Regions from separate parts of the Achromobacter sp. FW305-C-13 genome, predicted to be linked through region 1. Evidence: predicted binding sites of a transcription regulator. Region 1 holds the regulator's gene; the other holds the start of a gene.

Region 1 (15,108 bases):
GGGCCTGATTCTGAACCCTGCGAAAGCGGCGGTTGGACGCGTCGCCGCCATCGGTCTCGCGGCCCTGTTGCTGACGTTGAGCGCTTGCGGAAAGCCCCCGCCCGACCTGTCCAACGATGCTTATGTCTGGCAGCGCCAGTGGACGCCAGCCGTGCAGGAAGCCTTATCCGGCGGCGCCGACGCCGTGCAGGCGTGGCGCGTGCTGATCGCAGAAATGAGCGCTGACGGCCGATGGTTCGATGCCGCGCCGGACCTGAACGCCCTGGCCGCGGCCCGTCGTCCGGTCGTGATGGTGTGGCGGCTGGATGGCCGGGTCGATGCGTTGAACGCGGAAGGCACGGCGACGCGGATCGCCGCGGCGCGCCAGGCATGGCGCCACGCCGGCATCACGGTGGCGGGCGTTGAAATCGATTACGACTGCGCCACATCGAAACTGCCGGCTTACCGGGACTTCCTCGCCGCATTGAAAAGCCGCCTGGGCCCGGACAGCGCCTTGTCGATCACGGCGCTGCCCACGTGGCTCAACAGCCCCGAACTGGACGCCTTGCTCAAGGTGGCCGATGAATCGGTGCTGCAGGTGCATGCGGTGTTGAACCCCACGCAAGGCCTGTTCGACGCCAAACGCGCGCACGCATGGTTAAACGCTTTTGCGGACCGCACCCAAAAACCCTGGCGCGTGGCGTTGCCCACTTACGGCAGCCGTGTCGCCTGGGATGAAGACGGCAACGTGGCGGCCATCGAAAGCGAACGTCCCGCGCTGCAGCCGGGCGGCCGGGCCACGGAGCTTGTCGTGACGCCGGCCGCCATGGCGGCCTTTGTCGACCAGATCCATCAATCCCGCCCGCGCGGCCTGGCCGGCATCGTCTGGTTTCGGCTGCCCACCGCGCGCGACGAACGCGCCTGGAGCCTGGCCACCTGGCGAGCCGTGCTGTTGCGCCAAGCGCTGCAACCCAAGCTGCACGTCGGCGCGCAAGCGATCGCCGGTGGTGGCGGCACGCAGGACCTGGTGCTTTCCAATACCGGCAACGCCGACGGCGCGCTGCCCTTCATCGTCCGTTGGAACGGCGTTTGCCGCGGCGCGGACGGCATCAACGGCTACACGCTGGAACGCGACGGCGCGGGGCTCTACCTGCGCCGCGCGCAAGACGGCCTGCTGCGCGCGGGCGGTCAACGCCCTATCGGCTGGATACGCTGTGAAACCCCACCCACCACCTTCCATGTACAACCGTAGATCGATCATCCGCCTGACCTTGTTGGCGTGCGCTGTCGGCGCAGGCATTGCTGTGGCTTGCGGTCCGGACTTTCCGGCGCAGTTGCTGGACGACCGGACCGGCACCTTGAGGAGCACGCCAGCCAACTCCTTCAGCTTCGAGGTGACGCGCCTGGTTGCGCCCGCCGACGCGCTGCGGGCGCAGGAATCGGCGGCATTGCCCGACGGCAGCTACCGGCAAGACGCCATTCCGGAAGACTTCGACCCCGCGCTCAACGCCGCGCAACGCGCTACCGTCCGTGCGATGCGGGCGATGCCCGACGGCGATCAGGCTTATGCGGCGGGCGATGGCCTGCCCGACGCCATCCGCTTGTACGCCGCCGCGGCGGTCGACATCCGATCCGCCGCGCCCGCCGATGCCGACGCGGCGCTGGCGCGAGCTCGAGCGCGTTTGCTCGACATCCTGGCGTTGCCCGAACGCCAAGGGGCTGCGCGCAGCGTCTGGGCCGCTTATATGTTGGCTGAAATCGGGGCCGGCGAAACAGGGGACGCGGCAGTCGCCACGCCCAACGGCTCATCCGCCGCGTATGCGCGCGTGCGTCAGCTGGCGCAAAAGGGCGCGCCAGATCCGCTGGGCCTGGCGGTCGCCAGCTACGGCCAGGAGGCCCGCCTGCTGCTCAATGGATCCCAGGGAACGTGCACGGCCGAGGATTTCCTGGCCGCGACGGCGTGCCCCGACGCCCTTGCCGCCCCCGCATTGAAACAGGCGATCCGCCTGTATGCGGAGCAGGCGGCGCGCGGTTCGGGCAGCGGCATGGCGTCGCTGCGCCTCATCGCAAGCTGGGCGTTGGCGACACCAGTGCGCGCCAGCCGGCTGATCGATGACCCCGTCGCACAACGGCTGCTGGTCGCCTATGCGCTCGCCAGAGTGGGCGATATCGTGGACGGCAACCCCGACAGCGCGTTCGACATGTTCGCCACGTTCGATCTGAACGGGCAGCGCGGCTACGCCGATGCCGGAGCGGGCGCGGGCAACGTCACGCCCAACCCCGCGCTGCAAGCGCTGGCGGCGGCGCTGGCCAAGCAGGACGTGAGCCGCATCCAGGACGCCGATCGCGTGGCCGCGCTGGCCTATCGCGTGGGCCGCTACGATCTGGCGCAAGGCCTGGCCAGCCGGCTCGACACGCCGCTTGCCTGGTGGGTGCGCGCCAAACTGGCGATCCGCCAGGGGGACATGGCCGCGGCGGCGCAAGCCTATGCGCGCGCCGCGGGCGCATTTCCGACCGCCACGGACACCGGTCTTGAAGTCTCGGGCATGGCCCGGCTGAAGGCCGAACAAGGGGTGCTGGCGCTGTCCCGCGGCCAATATATAGAGGCGCTGGACCTGCTGCTGCATGCCTCGCTGCCGGCGGCGGCCGCCGACACCCAGGAAGAAGGCTGGCCGATGTCGCCATACTGGAACGATGCGGCCTATGTCGCGGAACGCGTGTTGACGACGGACGAACTCAAGGCCTATGTCGACCAGCAGGTGCCGGCCTCAGCCGTGCCGCCCGCCCCGGCCGGCTTCGCGCAGTTCGACTACCAGCGCTTCTACGACTGGATGGTGAAGCATCCGATCGCCGATGGGGACCGCCTGCGCGCGCTGCTGGCGCGCCGCCTGATGCGCGAAGGCCGCATGGATCAGGCCCTGGCCTACTTCCCGCAAGACGCCGACGCCCGCTTCGCCACCCTGGCGTATGACGCCGCCGGAGCGTGGCGCGTCACGCCGGCCAGCAGCCATCGGCACGCCGTCCAATACACAGCCGCCCTGCAACAAGCCGGCAGCGCCTGGGGCCGCACGGCGCGGGCAGAAGCCTGGTTCAAGGCCGCGCAACTGGCCCGTCGCCATGGCCTGGAAATCATTGGCTACGAGCAGGATCCTGACTTTGCGGTGTACGACGGCAACTACACCTATGGCGCAGGCCGCAGCCCGGAACCGTGGCGTCAAAGCGCGGATGGCGGCAATCAACCGCCGCAAGACACGCCGGCGCAGCGTGCGGAGGCGGCCCTGCCCGGGCCGCTGGTGACACCCGAAGAACGCATGCGCTTCGCCGCCAGCGAAGCCAAGCCGTATGCGCGCTTCCACTATCGGCAGGTCGCAACCGACCATGCGCTGCAATCGGCGGCGCTGCTGCCGAACCGTTCACAGGCGTTCGCCGCCGTGCTTTGCCAAGGCACCCGCTACATCATCGACGACTCGCCCGAACGCGCCCAGGCGGTGTACCAGCGTTATGTCGAGCAAGGCGCCCAGGTGCCTTTCAGCACGACGTTCGGGCGGGAGTGCCCCGCACCGGACTTCCAGGCGGCGGCCTGGTTCCATTACACGCAGGCGTGGAAGGCATGGGAACGCTTGCGCCGCGATCACGGCGGGCTGCTGCTGGCCGCCGGGCTGCTGATGATTGTCGCGGGCGCCGCCTGCGTCTTCGCATGGCGCCACTGCGCCGCGCCCCGCCGGCCCAAGGCAGACGGCCGAGCCTAAGCCAGCGCCGGCAGCGCCACCCGCTGCATCAATTGCCGCCAGGTGCCAGGCACCCTGGCGCGCAAGCGCACGTCGGCGCCCAGCCGCGCGGCGTCGATGAATTCGTAGCGCTGGGCGGCGTCCAGGTGTTCCAGCATGGGCAGGCGCACCATGCCCGCCGCATCGCCCAGCAGGACGGGCGCCAGATACAGCAGCAATTCATCCACGCAGCCCGCGGCAACCAGCGCGCCCGACAGGCCCGCCCCCGCCTCCACATGGACTTCGTTGAACTGCTCCTGGGCGAACCAGCGCATCATGGCCGGCAGGTCCACGCGGTCCGGCGCTTGGGCCGGCAGCACCACCACGCGCACGTTCTTGTCGGCCAGGCGGGCTGCCTTGGCCGCGTCTTCGCGGGCGGTGAAGACGATCACTTCGGCGCCATCGAACAGGCGGGCGCCCTCCGGGATCTCGAAACGGCCATCCACCACCCCCTTGCGCGGCTGGCGCGGCGTGTCCACCCCACGCACATTGAGTTGCGGATCGTCCTTCAGCACGGTGCCCATGCCCGTCAGCACCACGCAGCTGCGCGCGCGCCAATGGTGACCATCGGCGCGGGCCTCGGGGCCGGTGATCCATTGCGACATGCCGTTATGCAGCGCGCTGCGGCCATCCAGCGACGCCGCCATCTTCATCCACACCCAGGGCAGCCCCCGGCTCATACGCGAGATGAAACCCGCGTTGACCGCCAGCGCTTCCTCGGCGCACACCCCCGTCACGACCTCGATGCCCGCCTCGCGCAAGCGCGCCAGGCCTTGTCCGTTGACGAGCGGATTCGGGTCCCCGATGGCCACGACCACCCGCGCCGGCCGGGCGGCCAGTACGGCGTCCACGCAAGGCGGCGTGCGGCCGAAATGGCTGCAGGGCTCCAGCGTGACGTACATCGTGGCGCCCTCAACCGGTTCATTACGGTGCTGGGCGTCGCGCAGTGCGCAGATTTCGGCGTGCGGGCCGCCGGGCGGCTGGGTCGCGCCTTCTCCCAGCACACGCCCGTCGCGCACGATGACGCAACCGACCCGGGGGTTGGGCGCCGTCGTGAACAGCACGCGGTCTGCCAGCGCCAGGGCGCGTCGCATCCAGTAGATATCGTCGGGGGGGCTTACGGTCGTCATGGCCGGAATTGTATGTCCGTCGCGGCGCCTGCGGGCGCATCCCGCCCCTGCTGGAAGGGGTATGCTCTCATCATGTCCGTTTTGGGCCGTTAGGCGTCTTTCGACGATCTCGTGTACGGCGGGAATCCGCAGCAGAATGGCGTCGTACCCCCTCAAACCCTTGGCCTGGAGCCCGGAACATGAAACAAGCGCTGATCGTCATCGACGTACAAGAATCTTTCCGGCACCGTCCGTTTTGGGACGAGACCGAGTATCCGGCCTTCCTGGAGCAGATCCAGGGCTTGATCGATTCGGCCGCCGCCCAGGGGATTCCCGTGCTGCAGGTGTTCCACGTCAGCAAGTCCAGCGACCCGGCCAATCCGTTCTCGCTGGCCTCGGGCCACGTCAAGACGCTGCAGGAATTGCGTGTGGCGCCCACCGCCGTGTTCCATAAGACGGTGCATTCCTCGCTGTACGCCGAAAGCACGGACGGCCGCTCCTTGCATGACTGGCTGTGGGAAAACGGCATCGAAGGCATCATCGTCAGCGGCATCCGCACCGAACAATGCTGCGAAACCACGTCGCGCCACGCCAGCGACGCGGGCTTCAAGGTGGTCTTCCCCACCGACGCCACCCTGACGTTCGCCATGCAAAGCCCGTCCGGCAAGCACTACACGCCGGCCGAGATCCGCGACCATACCGAGTTGGTGCTGCAAGGCCGGTTTGCACGCGTCACGCGCGCCGCCGACGCGCTGGCGGCCTGACCCGGACAAGGAAAGCGCCATGATCCCCGTGTACTTCGTGCTGTCGCGGGGCATCGTCCTGCTGGACCTGGCCGGTCCCGCAGAAGCCTTCCGCGTGGCCAACAAGCTTTGCCCCGGCACATTCGAGCAGCATTTCTGCGGCCCTTCCGAAGCCGTGGAAAGCGGCATCGCGGGCCTGCATCTTGCCCACATCCAGCCGCTACCGGCCGTCTTGCCCGCGCACGCGCTGGTCATCATTTCGGGCGTGGTGGGCCAGCCCACGCGGCTGGACGGCCCGGACGCCCACGCCGTCATCGATTGGCTGGCGGTGCGCCACCCGGCGGACGGCTTCACGCTGATGACGGTTTGCGCGGGCGCCCTGTTCGCCGCCGCGGCCGGCTTGACCCGGCAACGCGACTGCACCACCCACCACTCCTGCCTGACGCAGTTGGCGGACATCGACCCGACCGCCCGCGTGCACGACAACCGGATCTTCGTCGAGGACGGCAACCTGGTCAGCAGCGCCGGCATCACGGCCGGCATCGACCTGGCGCTGCACATGGTGTCGCGCCACTGCGGGCCGCGCGTCGCCAGCGAGGTGGCGCGCGACATGGTGGTCTATCAGCGCCGCGCCGGCACGGATTCCACGCTGTCGCCGTGGCTGGAGCACCGCAGCCATATGCATCCGGGTGTGCACCGCGTGCAGGACGCCGTCGTGCGCAACCCCGCCGCGCCGTGGTCCGCGCAGTCGCTGGCGGACCAGGCGCACACCAGCGCCCGCCACCTGACGCGGCTGTTCCGCGAGCACGCGGGCTGCACGCCGATGGACTACCTGTATCAGATACGCGTCGCGCTGGCGCGCGACCTGCTGCGCGAAACCCGGCTGGACCTGGAGCGCGTGGCGGAAAAATCCGGCTTCGGCTCGGCCCAGCACATGCGCCGCGTCTGGCGCAAATTCCAGCCGCAGACGCCCAGCCTGGCGCGGTCGGCGACCCTGCAATAACGGCGCCGAAGCGCCGTCTATCGTCCTGCCGCACCTCGCCGGGCGCTATTCCTTGCGCAGCTTGCCCGGCAGCAAGGGTCCCTGCATTTCGCGGATGGCCTCGACGAATTCTCCGATGTCCTCAAAGCTCTTGTAGACCGACGCAAAGCGCACGTAGGCCACCTTGTCCAGCTTGCGCAGCTCGGTCATGACCAGTTCGCCGATGTGTTCGCTGGGCACTTCGCGCAGGCCGCTTGCCAGCAACTGTTCTTCGATGCGCGCCACGGCCGCATCCACGTCCTCGGTGCTGACGGGGCGCTTGCGTAGCGCCAGGCTCAGGCTGGCGCGCAGTTTGGCGGGATCGTACTCGCTGCGGCTGCCGTTGCGCTTCACAATCGAAGGCAGGGCCAGCTCCACCCGCTCATAGGTCGTGAACCGCTTGTCACAGGACAGGCAGCGGCGGCGGCGACGGATCGCGTCGCCCTCTTCCGAGACGCGGCTGTCGACGACCTGTGTTTCGGCATTGCCGCAAAATGGACACCGCATGTGTGTTCCCTAAAGGCACGGATAGCAATAATTGAGCATATTGTAACGATGCGCCCCGCGGGAAGCGCCAATACGGCTTATTCGTCCCCAATACTACGGACAACCGGCTCGAGGATAGCGCCTGCCGCCCGGAAAGCAAAGGGACGGCGCCTTGCGGGGCCGTCCCTTTGGTCTGGCCCCTGCGGCGGATAGCCTGGGGGCCGGGGAAGTGCTGCTTACTTCTTGCCGTAGACCGGCAGGCGCGACGTCAGTTCGTTGACGCGGGCGCGCACGGCGGCGATGTTGGCTTCGTCACGCGGATTGTCCAACACGTCGGCGATCAGGTTGGCGGTCAGTTCGGCGTCGGCTTCCGTGAAACCGCGGGTAGTCATGGCCGGCGTGCCCAGGCGGATGCCGCTGGTCACGAAAGGCTTTTCCGGGTCGTTCGGGATGGCGTTCTTGTTGACCGTGATGTGGGCCTGGCCCAGCACGGCTTCCGCTTCCTTGCCCGTGATGCCCTTGGCACGCAGGTCCACCAGCATGACGTGGCTTTCAGTGCGGCCGGAGACGATACGCAGGCCGCGCTTGACCAGCGTGTCGGCCAGCACCTTCGCGTTCTTGACCACTTGCTGCGCGTAATCCTTGAAGCCGGGTTCCAGCGCTTCCTTGAACGCCACGGCCTTGCCGGCGATGACGTGCATCAGCGGACCGCCCTGGATGCCGGGGAAGATCGCCGAGTTGATGATCTTCTCGTGCTCGGCCTTCATCATGATGACGCCGCCGCGCGGGCCGCGCAGCGACTTGTGCGTCGTGGACGTGACGAAGTCGGCGTGGGGCACCGGGTTGGGGTAGGCGCCGCCGGCGACCAGACCCGCGTAGTGGGCGATATCGACCATGAACAGCGCGCCGTTTTCACGGGCGATGCGGGCCATGCGTTCGAAATCGATGTGCAGGGCGTAGGCCGATGCACCCGCGACGATCAGCTTGGGCTTGTGTTCGCGGGCCAGTTGCTCGACTTGCTCGTAGTTCAGGACTTCGTTTTCGTCCAGGCCGTACGAGATGAAGTTGTACAGCTTGCCCGATGCGTTGACCGACGCGCCGTGCGTCAAGTGGCCGCCTTCGGCCAGGCTCATGCCCAGCACGGTGTCGCCCGGCTTCAGCACGGCCATGTACACGCCCTGGTTGGCCTGCGAACCCGAGTTGGGCTGCACGTTGGCGGCTTCGGCGCCGAAAATCTGCTTCAGGCGGTCGATGGCCAGCTGTTCGACCACGTCCACGTACTCGCAACCGCCGTAGTAGCGCTTGCCCGGATAGCCTTCGGCGTACTTGTTCGTGAGCTGCGTGCCCTGGGCTTCCATGACGGCCGGGCTGGCGTAGTTCTCCGAAGCGATCAGCTCGATGTGCTGCTCTTGGCGAACGTCTTCCTTCTGGATGGCGGCCCAAACGTCCGGGTCAGCCTTGGACAAGGTGAGGTTGCGGTCAAACATGACGGGGGATTCCTGAGGCGGTAAGAGAGGAGAAAGCCGTGTCGGGTGGGTAAACCCGAAGAATGCTGAATAGTTTACCGCGTCAGGCGGATTCAATTGCCGCCAACATGGGTCGAAGAGGGGCAAAATACCGGCGATGGGCACGAAAACCACGCTAACGCGTCGTGCCCGGAAACCGCTCTCAACCCGACTTGAGAAACTTTCATGCAAAGCGCCACCCTCATAACCTACTCGCTAGTAGCTGCCGCCAGCGTCATCAGTCCGGGGCCCGCCACCATGCTTGCCATCCGCAACGGCGCGGCGGGCGGCGTGCGCGCCGTCGTGCCGTCCACGCTGGGCAATGTCACCGGGTTGTTCCTGCTGTCGGCCGCGGCCATGCTTGGCCTGGGCGTGGTGCTGCAGTCTTCGGCATTACTCTTCACGGCGCTGAAGATTGCAGGCGCCGCCTACCTGATCTATGTCGGCCTGCGCCACCTGCTGGGCCGCGCCCACATCGCGCCGCCCGAAGACGCCGCCATCGCCGCCCCGCCGCGCCGGCCTGGCCGCCTGTACCTGGAAGCCACGTTCGTGGCCGCCATGAATCCCAAGCCCATCCTGTTCTTCACCGCGCTGTTTCCGCAATTCCTGAACGCGCACGAGCCGCTGCTGCCGCAGTTCTTCATCCTGACCGGCATCTTCATGGCCATGTCGCTGGTGTCGCTGCTGACCTACGGCGCCCTCGCCCGCCGCGCCCGCCGACTGCTGCGCCAACCGCGCATCGTGGTCTGGTTGAACCGTCTGGTCGGCTCGATCTTCGTCGCCTTCGGACTGGCGCTGCTGCGCCTGAAGCGTTCGACCGCCTGACGGACGGTGGGTGGGAAACGCAAAAAAAGGGCCGCAATTGCGGCCCTTTTTACGCAGCGTCAGCGGCTGGCGCTACGCCTCGGTCGCACCGATCTGCTTCGGCGCCAGTTTCGGATTGAGCGTGTAGGTGCCCGTCACCGATGCCTGGGCCAGCACGTGCTTCTGCATGGCGCGCAGCGCGTCCTCGCCGGTGAAAGAGCCGTTCAGGTTCAGGCTGCGCACGTCCAACGCGTACAGCGTGAAGACGTAGCGGTGCACGATCGAATCGTTCCAGGGCGGGCACGGGCCGTCATAGCCGAAATAATCCCCGCTCATGTCGTGGTCATTGGCGAACCACGAGGAATACGAATTGATGCCCTGGCGCGCATCCATCGGCGCCAAAGGACCGCCCTTGCCGCGCGGCGTGATGCCGTTGGAGAAAGCGCCTTCATCGATTTCGCGCAGGTCGGCCGCCAGGTCCACCAGCACCCAGTGGAAGAAATCCACGCGAGGCAGGTCGGCCGGAACTTCGCGGCCTTCCTGGTTGACGTCGTCAGGCCGCGACGGCACGTCCGGATCGTGGCAGATCAACGCAAACGACTGCGTTCCCGGCGGGACGTCGTCCCACGAAAACTGCGGGTTGTAGTTGTCTGCCAGCGCGACGTGCGATTGCGCATCGATCTTGCCGAAGGCATAGCGCTCCGGAATCGACTCGTGATCGGAAAAAGACAAACTCGAAAGTTTCATGTCGTGCTCCTTGAAGTGCCGCAAGGGCGTCCCGCCCTTGCCTGTACCCTCAGCGTATCAAAACTTCGCAATCATGGGTTCAAGTTAACACGCGCGAACTTGCGCTTGCCCACCTGGACGACGTAAGTCCCCGCGGGCAATTGCAACGATTTATCCTCGACCCGATCGCCGTTGACGCGCACGCCGCCCTGCTCCACATTGCGCTGCGCCTCGGAACCCGATGCAACCAGGCCCGCTTCGCGCAGCAGCTTCAGGATACCCACCGGCGCGCCGCCGATATTCACTTCGGGCATGTCTTCCGGAATGGCGCCGTCGCGAAAGCGTGCCTCAAAGGACGCCAGCGCTTCGTCGGCCGCTCGCGCGGAGTGGAAGCGCGTGATGATTTCCTGGGCCAGCATGACTTTGGCATCACGCGGGTTGCGCCCGCCATCGGTCTCTTGCTTGAGGGCGGCGATCTCTTCCAGCGAACGGAACGACAGCAGTTCGAAGTAACGCCACATCAGCGTGTCCGAAATCGACATGAGCTTGCCGAACATCGAATCGGGCGACTCCGAAATGCCGATGTAGTTGCCCTTGGACTTGGACATCTTCTCTACGCCGTCAGTGCCCACCAGCAGCGGCATCGTCAAGATGCACTGGGGCTCCTGGCCATATTCCTTTTGCAGCTCGCGCCCGACCAGCAGGTTGAACTTCTGATCGGTGCCCCCCAGCTCCAGATCGGACTTCAGCGCCACCGAGTCATAGCCCTGCATCAGCGGATACAGGAATTCGTGAACCGAAATCGGGATACCGCCCTTGAAGCGCTTGGTGAAGTCCTCGCGTTCCATCATGCGGGCCACGGTGTAGCGCGATGCCAGCTGGATCATGCCGCGTGCGCCCAGCGGATCGCACCATTCGGAGTTGTAACGGATCTCGGTGCGGGCCGGGTCCAGCACCAGGCTGGCCTGCGCGTAGTAGGTCTTGGCGTTGGCCTCGATCTGCTCGCGCGTGAGCGGCGGGCGGGTGCTGTTGCGGCCGCTGGGGTCGCCGATGGTCGACGTGAAATCGCCGATCAGGAAGATGACGTTATGGCCAAGGTCCTGCAGCTGGCGCATCTTGTTCAGCACCACGGTGTGGCCCAGATGGATGTCCGGCGCGGTGGGATCCAGCCCCAGCTTGATGCGCAGGGGCACGCCGGTGGCGCGGCTCTTGGCCAGCTTGCGGGCGAATTCGGACTCGACCAGCAACTCGTCGCAGCCGCGCTTGGCTATACGCAGATCGGCTTCGACTTCGGGAGTGATAGGGGCTTCTGAGGGTGACATGGCAGGGGGACCAACGCGGCTTCAGCCGACAAAAAGGTGTAAAAAGTGACGAAAACTATCGAAAATTCTAGCCGAATCAGCTAGGATACCGCCCAATCATACGCAACTGCTATCTATACGCAGTTCGCAGTTGCGGTTCGGCCTACCACCCGTTGTTCACAAGATGCGCCCTGCGCCAGCAGCCCTTGCCCCCGAATCCGTGGCGCGCAGGGGCCGTTCGTGTTACGCACCCTGCGAGCTCAAGCCACCTGAGAGGGTATCTTCACGATGAATCGTGGCCTCCACGAACTGGCGAGTAGCATCAAGCGCAAAGTTGCTGCCCTGTTTGCGCCCGTTGAGCCCAAGCCCCATCGCTCGGGACTTTTCCGTCGCACTCTTCTCGTCTCCGCTATCGGTCTGTTTGCAGGCGCCGCCGCCCTCGGCATGGTGCAGCAACCCGACCGCACCGAACTCCCCCCGTCCCGCATCATCCAGAGCGTGCTGCCGCTGACCGCCGAGCAAGTCGAAGTCAGCAGTCCCAGCGCCGCGCCGTACATCAGCGAAACCCGCATCCGTGCGGGCGATACGCTGGCTGCCGTGCTGCAACGCCTGGAGCTGGACGCCCCGAACCTGCAGACCTTCCTGACGCACGACGCCAGCGCCCGCAGCATCTACAAGCTGTACCCGGGCCGCTCCGTCCAGGCCGCCACGGACGACCAGGGCAACCTGATCTGGCTGCGTTACATCCACACCCCGGGCAATGAGACCGACGGCCAGGTCGTGACGCGCATGCTGCACGTGGCCCCGTCCGGCGACAGCTACAAGGCCGAGGAAGTCACCGAAAGCACCGACCGTCAGACCCGCGTTGCCGTGGGCACGATCAAGTCGTCGCTGTTCGGCGCCACGGACGCCGCCGGCATCCCGGATTCGGTCACCATGCAGATGGCCGACATCCTCAGCGCCAAGATCGACTTCCTGCGCGACCTGCGCCAGGGCGACCAGTTCCGCGTGGTCTACGAAGTGCGTTCGCACGACGGCCGCTACGCCGGCGCCGGCCGCGTGCTGGCCCTGGAATTCATCAACGGCGGCAAGACCTACAGCGCCGTCTGGTTCAGCCCCGACGAAAAGAGCGGTTCGTACTACGACTTCGACGGCACCAGCCTGCGCGGCGCGTTCCTGCGCACCGCCCTGAAGTTCAGCCGTATCAGCTCGACGTTCGGCATGCGCATGCATCCCATCCACAAGACCTGGACGGGCCACAAGGGCGTGGACTACGCCGCGCCCTCGGGCACGCCAATCCACTCCACCGCGGACGGCACGGTCGAGTTCTCCGGCTGGCAGAACGGCTACGGCAACGTGGTCATCGTGAAGCATCACGGCAAGTACTCCACGCTGTATGCCCACCAAAGCCGCATCGCCGAAGGCATCACCAAGGGCTCGAAGATCTCGCAAGGCCAGTTGCTGGGCTACGTCGGCGCCACCGGCTGGGCCACCGGCCCGCACCTGCACTACGAGTTCCGCGTGGACAACCAGCCGATCGACCCGCTGTCGGTAGACCTGCCGGTCGCCCGCGCCCTGGAACCTGCGGAAGTCCGCGCGTTCAACCAGGCCGTGGGACCGTACAAGCAGCAGATCCAGCTGCTGACCGAGTTCCAGCAGACGCTGCCGGATGCCCTGACCAACGTGGCCAGCCGCTAACCGGCCCGCCACAGCAAAACGTCCCAAAAAGGCGGCCCGCGCAGATTCTGCCGGCCGCCTTTCTTCTTTCCGAGGCGCCTGTGAATTCCTCCGCACCCCGCCCGCAGGGCAACCCAGCGCTCTACATCGGCTTGATGTCCGGCACCAGCGTCGACGGCGTCGACGGCGTGCTCGTCCGCCTGGACGCCGGTCAGGCGCCGCACGTGCTTGCCAGCGCCAGCCTGCCCATGCCCGAGAACCTGCGCCGCGAGCTGCTGGCGCTGAACCTGTCCGGCGACGACGAGCTGGCGCGCGCCGCGCTGGCCGCGAACGCGCTTGCCCGCCTGTACGGCCAGGCGGTCGCCGCCCTGCTCCAGGACGCCGGCCTGAAAGCGGACGCCGTGACCGCCATCGGCGCGCACGGCCAGACCGTCCGGCACCGGCCGGACAGCGGCTATACCGTGCAGCTCAATGCGCCTGCCTTGCTGGCGGAATTGACCGGCATCGACGTGGTGGCGGACTTCCGCAGCCGCGACGTGGCCGCAGGCGGCCAAGGTGCACCGCTGGTGCCGCCATTCCACGCCGCGATCTTCGGCGCGCAGCATGGCCGCGCCGTCCTCAATCTGGGCGGCATCGCCAACGTCACGCTGCTGGCGCCCGGCCAGCCGGCGCGCGGCTTCGATACCGGCCCGGCCAACGTCTTCCTGGACGCCTGGTGCCAACGCCATCTGGGGCAGCCCTATGACGCCGACGGGCGCTGGGCCGCCACCGGCCAGGTGGTGGCGCCCTTGCTGGAACAACTGATCGCCAGCGAGCCCTGGTTCGCCCTGCCCCCGCCCAAGTCCACCGGCCGCGACCTGTTCAACCTGCAATGGCTGGACGACCGGCTGGCCGCATTCGACGGCCCCAAGCCGGCCCCTCAGGACGTGCAGGCGACGCTGCAGCGCCTGACTGCCAGGACGGTCGCCAATGCCATCGACGCGGCCGCTGCGGGCACACAAGAGGTCTTCGTGTGCGGCGGCGGCGCGTATAACGCAGGTCTGATGCGCGAACTGGCGTATTGCCTGCAGCGTCCGGTGCAAGCGACCGATGCGCTGGGCGTACCTGCGCAGCAAGTCGAAGCGCTGGCCTTTGCGTGGCTGGCGCAGGCGTTTGTCGAACGCCGGCCCGCTGGGCTGCCGGCCGTGACGGGCGCGCGCGGCCCACGGATTCTGGGCGCGCTCTATCCTGCTTGAAGCGGGCATGAAGGCCGAACCGCACCACATGCCGCCCAAAAACAAAAAGCCCTTCGGCATGCCGAAGGGCTTTTGCTTTCCCGAACCGGAGAGGAATTACACCGAGAACGAGGAACCGCAGCCGCAGGTGGTGCTGGCGTTGGGATTGCGGATGACGAACTGCGCGCCTTCCAGGTCTTCCTTGTAGTCGATCTCGGCGCCGACCAGGTATTGGAAGCTCATCGGATCAACCAGCAGTTGAACGCCGGCCTTGTCCAGCACGGTGTCATCTTCGTTCACGACTTCGTCGAACGTGAAGCCGTACTGGAAGCCCGAACAGCCGCCACCTTGGACAAACACGCGCAGCTTCAGCTCGGGGTTGCCTTCTTCGGCCAACAAGTCCTTCACTTTGGCGGCAGCCGAGTCAGTAAATACCAAAGGAACAGGCGGGGCGGCCTGGAGGTCGACGGTTTCGGTCACTGCATTCATGGTTCACTCCTGGCCGGATAGGCCATATTTCGGTGAGCGGCAACGGCGCTCGCATAGTGTCACTATAGCGCAGGGCTTGACTAGACTCAAAGTTCCAGTTTGATACTGCGCGATGCACGGACGGTATCGCCTTCCAGGACGCTGACGGTAACGCTTTCGGGGACAAAGCCCTCGGGCACCGCCAGAACTCCCTGGCTGCGCTGGTATTGGTCGAATTGCAGGGCCAGGGACGCCGCCGTGGTGGATTCGCCCGTGGCCGTCACGGGCCCGGTTTCGGCCTTGACCTG
Region 2 (15,108 bases), on a different contig from region 1:
GCGAAGTTCGAAGTGCTGAACGTGCCGTACCGCGGCGCGGCCCCGGCCCTGAACGACCTGCTGGGCGAAAACACCGACTATATGTTCGCCACGCCGCAGGCCGCGCAGGAAATGCTGAAAGGTAAAGTGCTGCGCCCCTTGGCCGTGACCGCGCGGGCGCGGCTGCCGATCCTGCCCGACGTCCCTACGGTGGCCGAGTCCGGCTTCGACGGCTTCGAGGCGCTGGATTGGAAGGCGCTGGTGGCGCCGACCGGCACCCCCCGCGAGGTGATCCAGGCGGTGAACGGCGTCGTGGAAAAGGTACTGGCCGATCCGGCCACGGTGGCGCTATTCACCGCGGAAGGCAGCACCGCGATGGGCGGCACACCCGAGGCGGCGCAGCAATACATCCTGCAGGAACAGCAGAAGTGGGCCCGCCTGATCCGCGAGGCCAATATCCAGACCGCCTCTTGAAGCGGCCAGCCAGAACCCCGAAGGAGACAACCCGATGAAATCCATTTTCAAGCGCGGGCGCGCCATGCCCCGCCTGTTGGCCGCCGCCCTAATCGGCATGGCCTGCCTGCCGGTCCACGCCGCGGGCGACGCGGCCGCCTGGCCCGATAAGCCCGTGCGGCTGGTCGTGCCGTATTCGCCTGGCGGCACGACGGACTACGCCGCGCGCCAGGTCGCGCAGAAGCTGTCCGAGGCGACGGGCAAGACGTTCATCGTCGATAACAAGACCGGCGCGTCCGGCACGATCGCCACCCAGGAAGTGGTGCGGTCGGCGCCCGACGGCAGCACTTTCCTGGTGACGGACACCACCTACACGATGCTGCCGCTGCTGTTCGCGAAGCTGCCGTGGGATTACCGGAACGACCTGATCCACGTCAGCGAGATCATTGAAACGCCGCTGGTGCTGCTGGTGCCGGAGAAGTCGCCCTTCAAGACGATGGAGCAGTTGGTGGCCTATGCGCGCGCCCATCCCGGCAAGCTGAATTACGGGTCCGGCGGCCAGGCGAGTTCGACACATCTGGCGGCCGAGATGTTCAAGAGCGAAGCCGGCATTTCGCTGACGCATATTCCGTACCGGGGCGCCGGCGCGGCGCTGGCGGACGTGATGGCCGGGCAGATCGACGTGCTGGTCACGGCGGCGCCCACCGCAATTCCGCCTGTGCAAGGCGGCCGCGTGCGGGCGCTTGCCGTCAGCGGCGACGCGCGCCTGGCGACGTTGCCTGACGTACCGACGTTCGCCCAAGCGGGCTTGCCGTCCTATCAGGTGCTGAACTGGTTCGGCCTGGCCGCGCCGAAGGGCACGCCGCCTGCCATCGTCGACAAGATGAATCGCCTGGTCTCCCAGGTGATGAGCGACCCGGCGATGCGCGAGAACATGGCGCGCCAAGGCGCGCAGCACCGGTCGATGACCGTGGGCGAGTTCGGCGGCTATGTCCAGCAGCAGGTCGTGCTTTGGGCGGACGTGGGAAAACGCGTCGGTATCAAGCCGGAATAAGGGGGTTGCCATGTGGAATCTGGACTTCACGCCGCCCGTCGTCATCGAGGCACACGTCATCGCCATCCTGCCTGAAGGCTTGCGGCGCAAGCAGCGCAGCGCGTGGGCCGACGCCAACAAGGCGGGCCATATCGTCGACTGCTTTCTGGAAGGGCCGGTGTTCGACGCGTCGGGCGCGCTCTATGTAACGGACATTCCGCATGGGCGCATTCTGCGGGTCGACGGCATGCACGACTGGCACACGGTCGCCGAAACCGGTGGCTGGCCCAACGGGCTGGCGCTGCATCGCGACGGCAGCTTGTGGGTGGCTGACTACCGGCTGGGCATCCTGCGTTGCGACATGGCGAGCGGCCAGGTGGAAACGGTGCTGGGGCACCGCAACAGCGAGTCGTTCAAGGGCGTGAATGACCTGGTTTTCGATCGGGCCGGCAGGCTGTATTTCACGGATCAGGGGCAGACCGGGCTGCACGACCCGCAGGGGCGCGTCTACCGCTACGATGCCGACGCCGGCCGCCTGGACTTGCTGCTGGCGAACGCGCCCAGTCCTAATGGCATCGCCCTGGACGCCGAGGAAAAGGTGCTCTTCGTGGCGGTGACCCGGGCCAATCAGGTGTGGCGGGCGCCCGTGATGCCGGATGGCTCCATCACCAAGATGGGGGCGTTCCGGACGTTTTTCGGTACCAGCGGGCCGGATGGCCTGGCAACCACGCCGGACGGCCGGTTGCTGGTGGCCCACGCCAGCTTGGGAGGTGTTTTCGTGCTGAATACGCGGGGCGAGGTCACGCACTTCCTGAAAAGCCCACTCGGCGCCAGCACCGTCACCAATGTGGCGATACGCCCCGGCGGCGGTTCCGTCGTGATGACGGAATCCGCGACCGGGGCGATCCTGGAGGCGCCGTTGCCGGACTAGGGAGGCCTACGCCATCAACTTCACGATGGCGGGCACCGACAGCACGGCGGTGTAGTACCCCATGAACTGCACGCCGGTATTGAAGCCGAACAGCCGCGACAGCAGGCCGCCGAACAGGCCCATCGTCAGGATCACCAGCAGGCCCAGGAATTGGCCTTCCCAGATGCTGATCACGATGATCAGGCCCACGAACGTGGCGATGATGGCTTCGTGGCTGACCTTGCGCGACACGAACAGCGCGGCGCGGCGCGCGAAGTTCATCGCAAAGGGGTAGGACACCAGCGCCGCCAGCAGCACTGCCAGCATGCCGTAGCCCAGGAATTCCCAGTGGTTCAGCAGGTTGTGCAGATTGTGCGTCTGGCCCGTGGCGGCATCCACGGTAAAGCGCGGCGGGGCGTTGAAGAGCGGGGCGGCAGGGCCGGCGGCAACGGGGCTTAGCGGCAGGCCGAAGGCGATCAGCGGAATCAGCGCCTCGGCGATGTAGGTGGCTTCGGTGACGCCATTGCGCGCCGACAGCACCGTCGTCAGGCGATGGTAGGCGTGCTTGATGCGCGAGCCGACCAGTTCGCCCAGCACCACGGTCATTGCGACGGGGCTGAACACGAAGGTGGCGCTGGAAATCGCCGCCGTGGCCAGCGTCCAGCGCGTCTGCGTGCGGTCCATCACCTTCAAGGGGTTGGGGAAGTAGCCCGACCAGCCCTTGACGTCAGGCGCCAGCGAGAACGTGCGCACCTTGTCGCGCATCATCTTCGCGCGGCCCATCGGCGAGATCACCGTGAACAGGTCTGCGATCAGCGGGCCGATGGCGATGCCCAGGAAATAGCTGATGCTCAGTTTGACGCCGTACTTGGCCGTCAGACTTTGCAGCGCGATGATGACGACCACGAAGGGCACCAGCAGCGCCACCGCGGCCCAGCGGCCAGCCGAGAAATAGGCGATCAGCACAGCCGCCGCCAGGAAGATCCACGGCGCGGACTTGGTGATGGCGGCGCCGAACGGCGCCAGCAGCACGGCGAACAGCACGGCCAGCGGCACGGCGACAAAGGCGGCCACGATGGCGCCGGACACCATCTTGCGCAGGGCGATGTGCGGCACGCCCAGCTTGCGCAGCATGTTCGCGTCCTGCAGCAGTGGTGTGGCCAGCGTGTCGCCGGGAATGCCAAGCAGGGCAGTGGGCACGGCGTGCGTCATGTGCTTGGCCACCGCGCCGGCCAGGAAGAAGGTGAATACGCCGGCGGGCGGTACGCCCAGCAGCACCACCAGCAAGGTCAGAGGGGCTAGCGTCGTGGTTTCGTCGGTGCCGGATACCAGGCCGATCGCGGCGAACACCACCGCGCCCAGCAGCCCCATCGCGGCGGCCACCATGATTTGTTCAAGCAGGGCGGGATCGCTCATGCCAGTGCCTCCTTGGATGCGCCCAGGGGGCGGGCGGGCGCGGCGGACGTCTGGGCGGTGGGCGGCTCGGTGAACAGGTCGTACAGGTCCAGTTCCTTCAGCTCGCGCACGACCGCTTCCGGAAGATCGGCCAGCGTGCCCAGGCCGCCGGGCTGCTCGGCCAGTTCGGCCAGCACTTCGGCGCGCCAGGCGGGGTCATGGGTGGAGGTGTGTTCGATGACTTCGCGTTTGGGCGGGAACAGGCGCGCGCAGATGACGCCGGCGATCACGCAGCCGGCCAACCCCGCCAGCATGGCGTAGGCGTGCGCAAGTTCGGGGGACGCGACCATGCCGCGCAACCAGCGGCTGGCGGCATAGAAACCCGCCACGCTGATGGTGATGCCGATGCCGATGGCCCACGCCAGTTGGCGCAGGTCCACGGTGTCGCTCCATACCTCGGCCAGGCGCCAGGATGGCGCCGGGGATTTTGCTTCCATGTCTCTCTCCGTTATGGTCGAGCGGCGCGGGCCATGCCGCGCGCCGCCTCTGTTCTTATATGGCCGGGGCCGGCCGGGCTTATCGCGACTGCCGCAGTTCCTCCAGCAAGGCCAGCGCGCGGTCGGTGCGGACGTCCTGCTCCGCCGCCATGCGCTTGGCGATGGTATCGATCTCGGCGCCCACGGCGCCGGCCACCAATGCGATGTTGCGGGCATGCAGCGCCATGTGGCCGCGCTGGATGCCTTCGGTGGCCAGCGCGCGCAACGCGCCCAGATTCTGCGCCAGGCCGACGGCGACCGCCACTTCGCCCAGTTCCTGCGCCGATTTCACGTCCATGATCTTCAGCGCCAGTTTGGCCAGCGGATGCGTCTTGGTCGCGCCGCCCACCAGGCCCACGGGCATGGGCATCTCGATCGTGCCGACCAGCGCGCCGGAGGTGTCCTTTTCCCATTGCGTCAGCGACGTGTAGCGGCCCGAGCGGGCGGCATAGGCGTGCGCGCCGGCCTCCACCGCGCGCCAATCGTTGCCGGTGGCCACGATGACGGGGTCGATGCCGTTCATGATGCCCTTGTTGTGCGTGGCGGCGCGGTAGGGGTCGACGGCGGCGAAGGTGTAGGCGTCCAGCACGCCTTCGATGATCTCGGCGCCGCTACGGTCTTTGGTGTCCAGCACCTGGGGCGTCAGGCGCACGCGGGCGCGCGCCAGCCGCAGGTCGGCCAGATTGGACAGGATGCGCAGGCGCACCGAGCCGCCGGTGATTTCTTCGACCAGCGGCGCCACGGCCTCGGCCATGGTGTTGACGGTGTTGGCGCCCATCGCGTCGCGCACGTCTACGATCAGGTGCATCACGATCATCGGGCCGCGCGGGGTGTCGGGAAAGACATGGACTTCAAGGTCCTGGCAGCCGCCGCCCAGGCCAATCAGCACCTTGTCGCGGCTGTTGGCCAGCGTGACGATGCGCTCGCGTTCGCGCAGTAGCGCCAGGCGCGCGCCATGCGGGTCCGTCAGGCCCAGCACCTGGACCTGGGCACGCATCAGCGGACGGCTGCTGGACGTCTCGAAGCCGCCGCATTCGCGCGCAAGCTTCGCCATGAAAGAGGCTGCCGCCACGACGGACGGTTCTTCCACCGCCATTGGCACCAGCACGTCGCGGCCATTGACCTGGAAGTTGCCCGCCACGCCCAGCGGCAGTTCGAACGCGCCGATGACGTTTTCGATCATGCCGTCGGCACGGTCCAGGCCCAGCGCGCCCGGTCGGGCCAGCAACTGCTGTTCTTCAGGGGTCAGCGAAGCGGCGTCCGCAATCGCGGCCAGGCGTTGCGCAGGGGTCAGCGCGCGAAAGTTGGGCAAGCGTGAATCGGCCACGATGGCAGGTCTCCGTATAAGAATTAAGTGGCCTGATTCTAGGTAAACTGTACCGCTATTGAGAGGTACAGTTTGGGCAAACAGTACCATCGCACTGCACCAATTCTGGCCCGGACTCAAGCGGAAAACAACGCATGGAAGACGCAAGCAAACCGGGCAGGCGGCCGCGCGCCGCGCCCATCGCCGAAAGCCTGGCCAAGCTGATCGGCCAGCAGATTGCCGACGGCGTGTACCGGCCGGGCGACAAACTCCCGTCTTTGCGTGAGCTCTCGCAGCTGCACCGGTACGCCAAGAACACCGTGGTCGTGGCGTTTGAAATGCTGGTGGCCCAAGGGCTGGTGGAACCGCGGCGCGGCGCGGGCTTCTTCGTGCTGGACGGTGATTTCGCGCGCAAGACGGCTGACGAGGAACCCGGGCAGCTAAGCCGCGCGATGGACATCGTGTGGCTGATGCGTGAGCAACTCAAGACGCAGCCTGACGCAGTGCAGGCGGGCGACGGCTTTCCGCCCGTGGAGTGGCTGGCCGACATGCGCATGGATCGCTATCACCAGAAGGTGGTGCGCACAGGCCTGGGCGCCTTGTTCCGCTATGGCAGCCGCTTCGGCTACGCGCCGCTGCGCGAAAGCCTGGTGCGCAAACTGGGCGACGTCGGCGTGAACGTGGCGCCCCGGCAACTGGTACTGACGCACGGCGCGAACGAGGCCATGGATCTGGTGATCCGCTACTTCGTGCCGCCGGGCGCGACGGTGCTGGTGGACAACCCGGGGTACTACCCCCTGTTCGGCAAGCTGAAGCTGGCGGGCGTGCGCATGCTGGGCGTGCCGCGCCTGTCCGATGGGCCCGACGTGGTGGCGCTGGAAGCCTTGTTGCAGCGCGAAAAGCCGCGGCTGTTCTTCACGCAGTCGCTGGCGCACAACCCTACTGGTTCCGATATTTCGCTGGCCAAGGCCTATAAGGTCCTGCAGTTGTCCGAGCGCTACAACCTGATGGTGGTGGAAAACGACTCGCTGGCCGATTTCAAGCCCACGTCCGCGGTCCGGCTGTCGGCACTCGACCAGTTGGAGCGCACCATCTATATCGGGAGCTTCTCGAAATCGTTTTCAGCGGCGCTGCGAGTGGGCTTCATCGCCTGCAACGCGGCGCTGGCCAGCGACCTGGCCGACCTGAAAGCCCTGGTGCACGTCAGCAGTTCGGAATACTGCGAACGCATGGTGGATGTGATGCTGCGCGACGGGCATTACGAGCGACATCTGGTCAGGCTGCGGCAACGGCTGGAGGCCGCCACCGGCCATGCCCTGCAGGTGCTGGATTCGTTGGGAGCCGAGGTCTTTGCGCGGCCCGGCAGTTCGCTTTACCTGTGGTCGGCGTTTCCCGGCGTGTCCGATTCGCTGACGTTGGCGGCCGACCTGATGCCCGAAAAGGTCATCATGGCGCCCGGCCGCGTGTTCAGCGTGGACCCGACGGCCACATCGCCCTGGTCGCGCTGCAACGTCGGGGCGATCGGATCGCCACGCTTTCATGCGACGCTGGCGGCGTTGTTGGCTCAGCGATAGGCGAATTCCGCAAACCACTCAGTCAGCCGGGCTTGCCCCTGCGTGCTAAGCGCACGGCCGGGCGGGGTGCCGGTCGAACTGCGCGCGCCTTGCACCGCAAAGCGCCGCACGCCGCGGCGCGCCAATTCGCGGGCCAGCGCCAGCAGCCGCGTTTCATCCAGCCAGTCGGGATGCCAGGTGATGCGGCATTCGAACTCCGTGCCGGCGGACAGCAGTTGCGTCAGGCAGGCCAGCGCGGGGCGCTGGGAATCGCGGCGGCCGGTAATGTCGTCGTAGCCCTGCGCATCGGCCTTGATGTCCAGCCCGACCCAATCCAGATGGCGCAGCACATCGGCCAGGCGCAAGGGATAGATGCCCGCCGTGTGCAGGCCCACCCGATATCCCATGCGCCGCACGTCGCGGATCAGCGCCGGCAGCCGGGGTTCGCTCAAAGGCTCGCCGCCCGAGAACACCACGGCGTCCAGCAGGCCGGTGCGCGTGGCCAGGAAGGCTCGCGTTTGGCGCCAGTCGTACCGGGCGGCGCGGGTTTGCAATTCGGTGTTGTGGCAGTAATGGCAGCGCCAGGGGCAGCCCGAGATGAAGACGACGGCGGCCAGTTGCCCGGGCCAGTCCACCGTGGAAAAGGGCACCAGCCCGCCGATGGCGGGCGAATGCCGCGGCAGCGGTTGGACAACGGGCTGGGGCGGGGCCGCGTAGGCCGGCCTTGCGGCCAGCCTGCGCGTACCGGACTCAGCGTGTTGAGGCGCGCCTTCAGGCGCGTTGCTCGACGAAGAAGCGGCGTTCATTGAATTCGCCTTGTTTGCCGGTGTTGAAGGAAGAGACGGGACGGTGGTAGCCCATCACTCGGGTCCAGACTTCGCAGCGCACGCGCTGGCTGTCGTCCAGTTGCAGGACGGGTGCCGCGGCGGTGGGGGCGGGGACGGTCAAGGTTTGCATCGAGGACTCCTTGGGGTGAAGGCCGGGCTTGCGCCCGGCGGGATGTCGCGCGCTAGGCGGGTGCGCAGCACGCGGATTGCTTGGCCAACAGTTCCGCGTCGCACTTGGGGCAGAACTCGTGATGCCCGGCCAGATAACCGTGGTTGGGGCAGATCGAGAACGTGGGTGTGACCGTGATGTACGGCAGCCGGAAATTCGACAGCGCGCGGCGCACCAGCTGCTTGCATGCTTCGGCGGACGATACGGCTTCGTTCATGTACAGATGCAGCACGGTGCCGCCCGTGTACTTGCTTTGCAGCGTTTCCTGCAGTTGCAGTGCGTGGAACGGGTCGTCGGTATGGCCCACCGGCAACTGGCTGGAATTGGTGTAGTAGGGCTGGGCGTCGGACCCCGCCTGCAGGATGCCGGGATAGCGCTTCCTGTCTTCGCGCGCGAAGCGGTAGGTCGTGCCTTCGGCGGGCGTAGCCTCCAGGTTGTAGAGGTGACCGGTCTGCTCCTGGAATTCGGTCATGCGGTCGCGCACGCGGTCCAGGAGGCGCACGGCCAGCGCATGGCCGGCGGCGGTGGTCACGTCCTCGGCATCATGCGTGAAGTTGCGGATCATCTCGTTGATGCCGTTCACGCCCAGCGTGCTGAAGTGGTTGCGCAAGGTGCCCAGGTAGCGCCGGGTATAGGGGTACAGGCCCTGGTCGATGTAGCGCTGCACCACCTTGCGCTTGGTCTCCAGCACGTCGCGCCCCAGGCCCAGGAGCGTATCCAGGCGCGCCATCAACTTCGCCTCGTCGCCTTGGCAGGTGTAGCCCAGACGGGCGCAATTGACGGTGACCACGCCTACCGATCCGGTCTGCTCCGCCGATCCGAACAGGCCGTTGCCGCGCTTGAGCAGTTCGCGCAGGTCGAGCTGCAGGCGGCAGCACATGGACCGCACCATATGGGGTTCCAGGTCTGAATTCAGGAAGTTCTGGAAATAGGGCAGGCCGTAGCGCGCCGTCATTTCGAACAGGCGGTCGGTGTTGGGATGGTTCCAGTCGAAGTCGGGCGTGATGTTGTAGGTGGGAATGGGGAACGTGAACACGCGCCCCTTGGCGTCGCCGGCCATCATCACTTCAATGTAGGCGCGGTTAATCATGTCCATTTCGGCCTGCAGGTCGCCATAGCAGAAGGGCATTTCCTGGCCGCCCACGTAGGGCACCTGTTCCTTCAGGTCGGCCGGGCAGGTCCAGTCGAAGGTCAGGTTGGTGAACGGCGTCTGCGTGCCCCAGCGACTGGGCACGTTCAGGTTGAAGATCAGTTCCTGCATGGCTTGCTTCACCTCGGCGTACGTCATCGCGTCGCGGCGGATGAAGGGCGCCATGTAGGTGTCGAAGGAACTGAAGGCCTGTGCGCCGGCCCATTCGTTCTGCAACGTGCCCAGGAAGTTGACGATCTGGCCGATGGCGGCCGACATGTGCTTGGGCGGGGTGGATTCCACCTTGCCGGGAATGCCGTTGAAGCCTTCGGTCAGCAAACGGCGCAGCGACCAGCCGGCGCAATAACCGCTGAGCATGTCCAGGTCGTGGATGTGGATGTCGCCGTCGCGGTGCGCCTGGCCCGCTTCGGGCGTAAAGACGATGGACAGCCAGTAGTTGGCGGTGACCTTGCCCGCCACGTTCAGGATCAGGCCGCCCAGGCTGTAGCCCTGGTTGGCGTTGGCGTTGACGCGCCAGTCGCGCTGGTCCAGGTATTCCTCCATGGCGCTTTCCACATCCACCAGGGTGTGGCGCAGCGAGCGCAACCTGGCATGCTGTTCGCGGTGCACGATGTACGCGCGGGCGGTGCGCCAGTGGCCCGCCTTGACCAGGGCTTCTTCGACGCGGTTCTGGATGGTTTCGACGCCGGGGCAGGGTTGGTCCGCCAAGGCGCTGATGACGATATCGGTCAGCGCCTGCGCGCCCGCCAGATCCAACTCCCCGGTGCTGGTTCCGGCCGCCGCCATGGCGTGCGCGATCTTGTCGCGATCAAAGTCCGCGACGCGGCCGTCACGCTTGAGGATGTGTTGGATAGGCATTATTGACACCATATGTAGTGGGGTGTGAAAACTCTACCACCACATATGGTGCTATCGGCGCGTAGCTTGCGCGCGATATCAGCCTGGTTTGATGCGGGTCAAACACAGGGAAGGGGCCCGCGCAAAGCGCAGTGCCCAATGGGCCTCAGAAGCCGATGCCGATGCCCGCCAGCGAAATGGCCACCGCCAGGGCGGCGGTGCTGGCGGCCGGACGCGGCGCCCAGGACAGCATGCCCACCCACAGCAGCGCGCCCGCGGACAGCCAGCCCAGCCACGCGACCACGCCCACCGTATTGCCCCACAGGCCGACGCAAGGCAGGAGCGCCAGCGCCAGCAACAGCACGCCGGCGCCGCGCAGCACGCGCGTATGGCCGGCCGATGGATCACGGCCCCAGACCTGGTCGTAATGGCGCGGCATCGCCAGGCTCAGGCAGGCCATGCCCGAGTAGGTCAGCAGCAAAGCCATCACAATGGCGAATACGTCGTTCATGTTCATGCCGCTGCCTCTTGGTTCGCGCGGGGTTTGCGCTGGGCGGGCGCGGACAGGGGCTTCTTCCACAAACGGATGGCCGCCCAGGCGGATAGTACGCCAAAGGCGACGGCCGTCAGTTCAACGCCGGCGCTTTCCCAATCGCCGCGTGCGATCTGCGCGAACACATGGTCGCCCAGCGACGCGAACGACATTACCGGCAGCAGCAGGCACAGCGCTGCCAACAAGCCCAGTTGCGAGATCCATGCACGGCGCGGGCTGCACAGCCAGGCCAGCGCCAGCATCAGCGCCCATACGCCGAAGAAGCAGCGCAGTTCCCACAGCACCCGGTTCTCCAGCGCCACAGGCAGCAGGCGGTTGGCCCAGAAGTAGCTGACGCACGCCACGGCCAGGCCGGCCAGCGCGGCTACGTTCAGGCCTTCGAACAGCCGGTACATGCGCGCCGTGGCGCCGCCGAATTCGTTGCCCAGCTTGGCGCGCCGCTTCACCATGAACAGCACGGCGCCCGTGCCCATCATGGCGGCGCCCGCCAGCCCGCAGATGAAGTACAGCCACTGGATGGCCAGCCCGCCAAAGCGCGCCATGTGCAGGTCGCTCATCACCTGGCGCACCAGCGCGGGCGTGCCGCCATTGACGCCGCCGGCGGGCCGCGTGCGCAGGAGTTCGCCCGTGGCGCCCGAGAATTCGGCCATGCCGGTGGTGGCGCTGATGTTGTGGAAGGTGTCGCGGTCTTCGTTCCAGCCGTAGACCGCAATCCGCATGGAGCTGTCTTCGGGGTTGTTGATGACGATGGCGCGCGCGGCCTGGCCGATCAGCGCTTCGGCTTGGGCCACCATGGGTTCCAGCTTAGGCATTGCAAGCGGCGTGCCGGTGCGCAGCGGTTTGACTTCGCCCTGCATCTCGGCCAGGTACAGGCGGGTGCCTTCCATGCCGGCGCCGTATTGGGCGGCAACCGGGGCAGGCATCAGTTCGGCGCTGGAGATCACGATGCCGGTGTACGCGATCATGAACTGGAAGGGCAGGGTCAGCACGGCGACCGCGTTATGCGCGTCCAGCCACGAACGCTGCCCCTTTTTCACGCGGAACGTGAAGAAGTCCTTGAAGATGCGCTTGTGGGTGACCACGCCCGAAATCAGCGCCACCAGCATCGCCATGGTGGCGAAGGCCACGATCCACAGGCCGTAATGGCTTTCGTGCAGCGTGTAGTGGAAGTTCACGAAGTGCGTGCCGCCCATCGTGGCGCGGCCTTCCTCGTCGTGATGGTCATCCATTTCGGCGCCGGTCGCGGGGTCCAGTTCCGCATCGGCGTACTGGCCGTTCTGGTCGAACCAATAGACCGACAGGCTGTTTTCGTGGGAGCGGTTGACGGGCCAGATCTCCCACATCTCGGCGCCTGCGTGCTTGCGAGACATGTAGTCGATCGCCAGCTCCAGGCGGCGGGCGCGGTCCACGGGCGCGCTTTCCTGCTGGGCGGCCAGGGCTTCGGCCGCGTGGTGCTCGGGCGTCATCCAGTGGGTGATGGGCTCGGAAAACACGGCCAGCGACCCTGTCAGGAACACCGTGAACAGCAGCCAGGAAAACCACAGGCCGACCCAGGTATGCAACCAGGCCATGGATAGGCGGAAACCGGATTTCAGAACGAGCCTCTTTATTCGTTGTTGCCGCCGCGAGCCGGACGGATTTTGATTTTATTGAGAATGGTTCCAATTCTAAGCGAATTGGGGCCGGAGTTGCGATGCTAAGGATTCCGGGCCCACCCGTTTCGCGAAGGCAGGCGTTGCGTGATCAGGCATGGGGATTGCTGTAGTGGCGCCTCATCCGCTTGACTGTCCGCCCCTGGCCGGTCAGGCCGCAGGTGCCACTGAACAAGGAGCCCCCTGATGAAACACAAAGCCGGAAACGCCCAGCAGATCCACGAACTGCTCTATCAGGCGCTTGAGACCGAGATCGGCGGCCTGTCCGTCTACGAGACCGCGGTGTCCTGTGCCATCAACGACGACCTGAAGAAAGAGTGGAAGGAATACCTGGAAGAAACGCGCACGCACCACCGCGTCCTTTTGACCGTATTTGAACAACTGGGACTCGACCCCGAAACCCAGACGCCGGGCCGCGAGGTGGTCCGTCATCTGGGCGAATCGCTGGTCAAGGCCATGAAGATGGCGGTCAGTGCAGGGGACCCGGATGCCGCGCAGCTGGTGGCGACCGAGTGCGTGGTGCTGGCCGAAACGAAGGATCACGCGAATTGGTCGCTGATCGGGGTGATTGCCGACCAGCACACGGGCAAGGAAGCCAAGATCCTGAAGCAGGCCTATGACGCCGTCGCGACCGACGAAGACCATCACCTGTATCACACGCAAGGCTGGTCCCGCGAACTGTGGATCGAGTCGTTGGGCTTTCCGGCCGTGCTGCCGCCGCCCGAAGAGGTCAAACAGGTGGAATCCGCGATCGGCGCATCCCGCGCCGAACAGTCGCGCGACAAGATGCTGAAACACTAGGAGACCGACCATGGCAAGCAAGAAACCCGCAGGCAAGCCCCCCGCAGGCAAGGGCGGCGGTGCACTCGACACCGCTTATATGAATACCGATAGCGGTCCCGCTGCTGGTCCCGCCGGCAAGCCCGGCCATCCGGCCCTAAAGCGAGCCGCTGCCGTGGGCGCCACGGTGGCGGCCATCCCCCACAATGCCGACAAGGCCGCCGAATACGGCGCCGAGGCGGCACGCTGCCCGGTCACCGGTGCGCACGTACCCCTTGCCGATCCGTCCGTGGGCGCCAGCACCTTGTCGGAAAGCGAGGTCTCGGACAAGACCGTCGACGCGGCCGCCCCGGGCGTGAATGCCGTGGATGGCCGGCTGGCGCGCGTGCGCTCGGATGCCGGCGATCAGATGATGACCACGAATCAGGGCGTGCGCGTCGCAGACAACCAGCATTCGCTCAAGGCGGGCTTGCGTGGCCCGGCCTTGCTGAAAGACTTCATCCTGCGCGAGAAGATCACGCATTTCGACCATGAGCGCATCCCTGAACGCATCGTGCACGCGCGCGGCTCGGCCGCCCACGGCTACTTCGAATGCTACGAGGCGCTGACCGACCTGACGGCCGCGTCGCTGTTCGCCGAAAAGGGCAAGCGCACGCCGGTGTTCGTGCGCTTCTCTACCGTGGCGGGCGAACGCGGCTCCAAGGACACGGCGCGCGACGTGCGCGGCTTCGCGGTGAAGTTCTACACCGATGAAGGCAATTGGGACCTGGTGGGCAACAACATCCCCGTCTTCTTTATCCAGGACGCGATGAAGTTCCCGGATCTGGTGCACGCGGTGAAGGCCGAGCCGCATCATGGCATGCCCCAAGCCGCATCCGCCCACGACACGTTCTGGGATTTCGTGTCGCTGATGCCGGAATCCACGCACATGTTGATGTGGGTGATGTCTGACCGCGGCATTCCGCGCAGCTACCGCATGATGCAGGGCTTCGGGGTGCACACGTTCCGCTTCGTCAACGCCGAAGGCGAATCGCGGCTGGTGAAATTTCACTGGAATCCCGTGCTGGGCACGCATTCCCAGGTGTGGGACGAAGCGGTCAAAGTGTCGGGGGCCGACCCCGACTTTCACCGGCGCGACTTGTGGGAAGCCATCGACGCCGGCAACGGCCCAGAGTGGGAACTGGGCGTGCAGGTCTTTACAGAAGAAGAGGCGGAACGCTTCAGCTTCGACGTTCTGGACGCCACCAAGATCGTGCCCGAGGAACTGGTGCCGGTCAGGCCCATCGGGCGGATGGTGCTGGACCGCAACCCCGACAACTTCTTCGCGGAGACGGAGCAGGTCGCCTTCTGCACGGCGCACGTCGTGCCGGGGGTGGATTTCACCAATGACCCGCTGCTGGCCGGGCGCATCCATTCTTACGTGGACACGCAGATCTCGCGCCTGGGCGGCCCGAATTTCCACGAGATCCCCATCAATGCGCCGCTTGCCCCGGTGCACAACAACCAGCGCGACGGCATGCATCGCCAGGCCATCCATCGCGGACGGGTGGCTTATGAACCGAATTCGCTGGCGGGCGGCTGCCCGTTCCAGGCCGGCATGGAAGGTTTCGTGCCATTCCCGGAACCGGTGACGGGCGACGAACTGCGCGGCCATCCCGAGAAGTTCGCCGAGCACTACAACCAGGCCACGCTGTTCTTCAATAGCCAGACCGACTGGGAACAGCAGCACATCATCAACGCTTTCGCCTTTGAGCTAAGCAAGCTGACGGTGCCGGCAATCCGGCAGCGCATGGTGGCGTCGCTGCGCAACGTGTCGGACGAGCTGGCCATGGCCGTGGCCGACCAGTTGGGCATGGCCTTGCCCGAGCCCTTGCCGCGCGCCATCGCCGAGCCGCCCAAGCCCGAGGTCGAGGTGTCGCCGACGCTGTCGCTGACCGCAAGACCGGGCGATGGCGGCGTCGCCACGCGCAAGGTC

What was found. The regulator NrdR, encoded in region 1, represses ribonucleotide reductase genes. The targets are predictions, from matches to a motif close to CACNANATNTNGTG.
Region 2: the regulator NrdR is predicted to act here: its motif matches at 10,176-10,189, upstream of AC3WMU_RS08255 (ribonucleoside triphosphate reductase).

The regions. Positions count from the first base shown of each region.
Region 1 covers NZ_JBYSYN010000004.1:86,472-101,579, forward strand. The annotation lists gene AC3WMU_RS24055 (DUF3142 domain-containing protein) at 1-1,231, shown strand, start outside; gene AC3WMU_RS24060 (hypothetical protein) at 1,218-3,728, shown strand; gene ribD (bifunctional diaminohydroxyphosphoribosylaminopyrimidine deaminase/5-amino-6-(5-phosphoribosylamino)uracil reductase RibD) at 3,725-4,876, opposite strand; gene AC3WMU_RS24070 (cysteine hydrolase family protein) at 5,056-5,619, shown strand; gene AC3WMU_RS24075 (GlxA family transcriptional regulator) at 5,639-6,601, shown strand; gene nrdR (transcriptional regulator NrdR) at 6,647-7,126, opposite strand; gene glyA (serine hydroxymethyltransferase) at 7,342-8,592, opposite strand; gene AC3WMU_RS24090 (LysE family translocator) at 8,797-9,435, shown strand; gene AC3WMU_RS24095 (YbhB/YbcL family Raf kinase inhibitor-like protein) at 9,508-10,161, opposite strand; gene tyrS (tyrosine--tRNA ligase) at 10,233-11,462, opposite strand; gene AC3WMU_RS24105 (M23 family metallopeptidase) at 11,730-13,139, shown strand; gene AC3WMU_RS24110 (anhydro-N-acetylmuramic acid kinase) at 13,220-14,353, shown strand; gene erpA (iron-sulfur cluster insertion protein ErpA) at 14,450-14,821, opposite strand; gene AC3WMU_RS24120 (DUF6776 family protein) at 14,908-15,108, opposite strand, start outside.
Region 2 covers NZ_JBYSYN010000001.1:1,848,623-1,863,730, reverse strand. The annotation lists gene AC3WMU_RS08300 (Bug family tripartite tricarboxylate transporter substrate binding protein) at 1-453, shown strand, start outside; gene AC3WMU_RS08295 (Bug family tripartite tricarboxylate transporter substrate binding protein) at 488-1,486, shown strand; gene AC3WMU_RS08290 (SMP-30/gluconolactonase/LRE family protein) at 1,497-2,396, shown strand; gene AC3WMU_RS08285 (tripartite tricarboxylate transporter permease) at 2,403-3,791, opposite strand; gene AC3WMU_RS08280 (hypothetical protein) at 3,788-4,267, opposite strand; gene AC3WMU_RS08275 (hydroxymethylglutaryl-CoA reductase, degradative) at 4,347-5,636, opposite strand; gene AC3WMU_RS08270 (aminotransferase-like domain-containing protein) at 5,768-7,186, shown strand; gene AC3WMU_RS08265 (anaerobic ribonucleoside-triphosphate reductase activating protein) at 7,177-7,971, opposite strand; gene nrdD (anaerobic ribonucleoside-triphosphate reductase) at 7,937-8,122, opposite strand; gene AC3WMU_RS08255 (ribonucleoside triphosphate reductase) at 8,175-10,169, opposite strand; gene AC3WMU_RS08250 (DUF3325 domain-containing protein) at 10,315-10,665, opposite strand; gene AC3WMU_RS08245 (PepSY-associated TM helix domain-containing protein) at 10,662-12,272, opposite strand; gene AC3WMU_RS08240 (hypothetical protein) at 12,540-13,154, shown strand; gene AC3WMU_RS08235 (catalase) at 13,165-15,108, shown strand, end outside.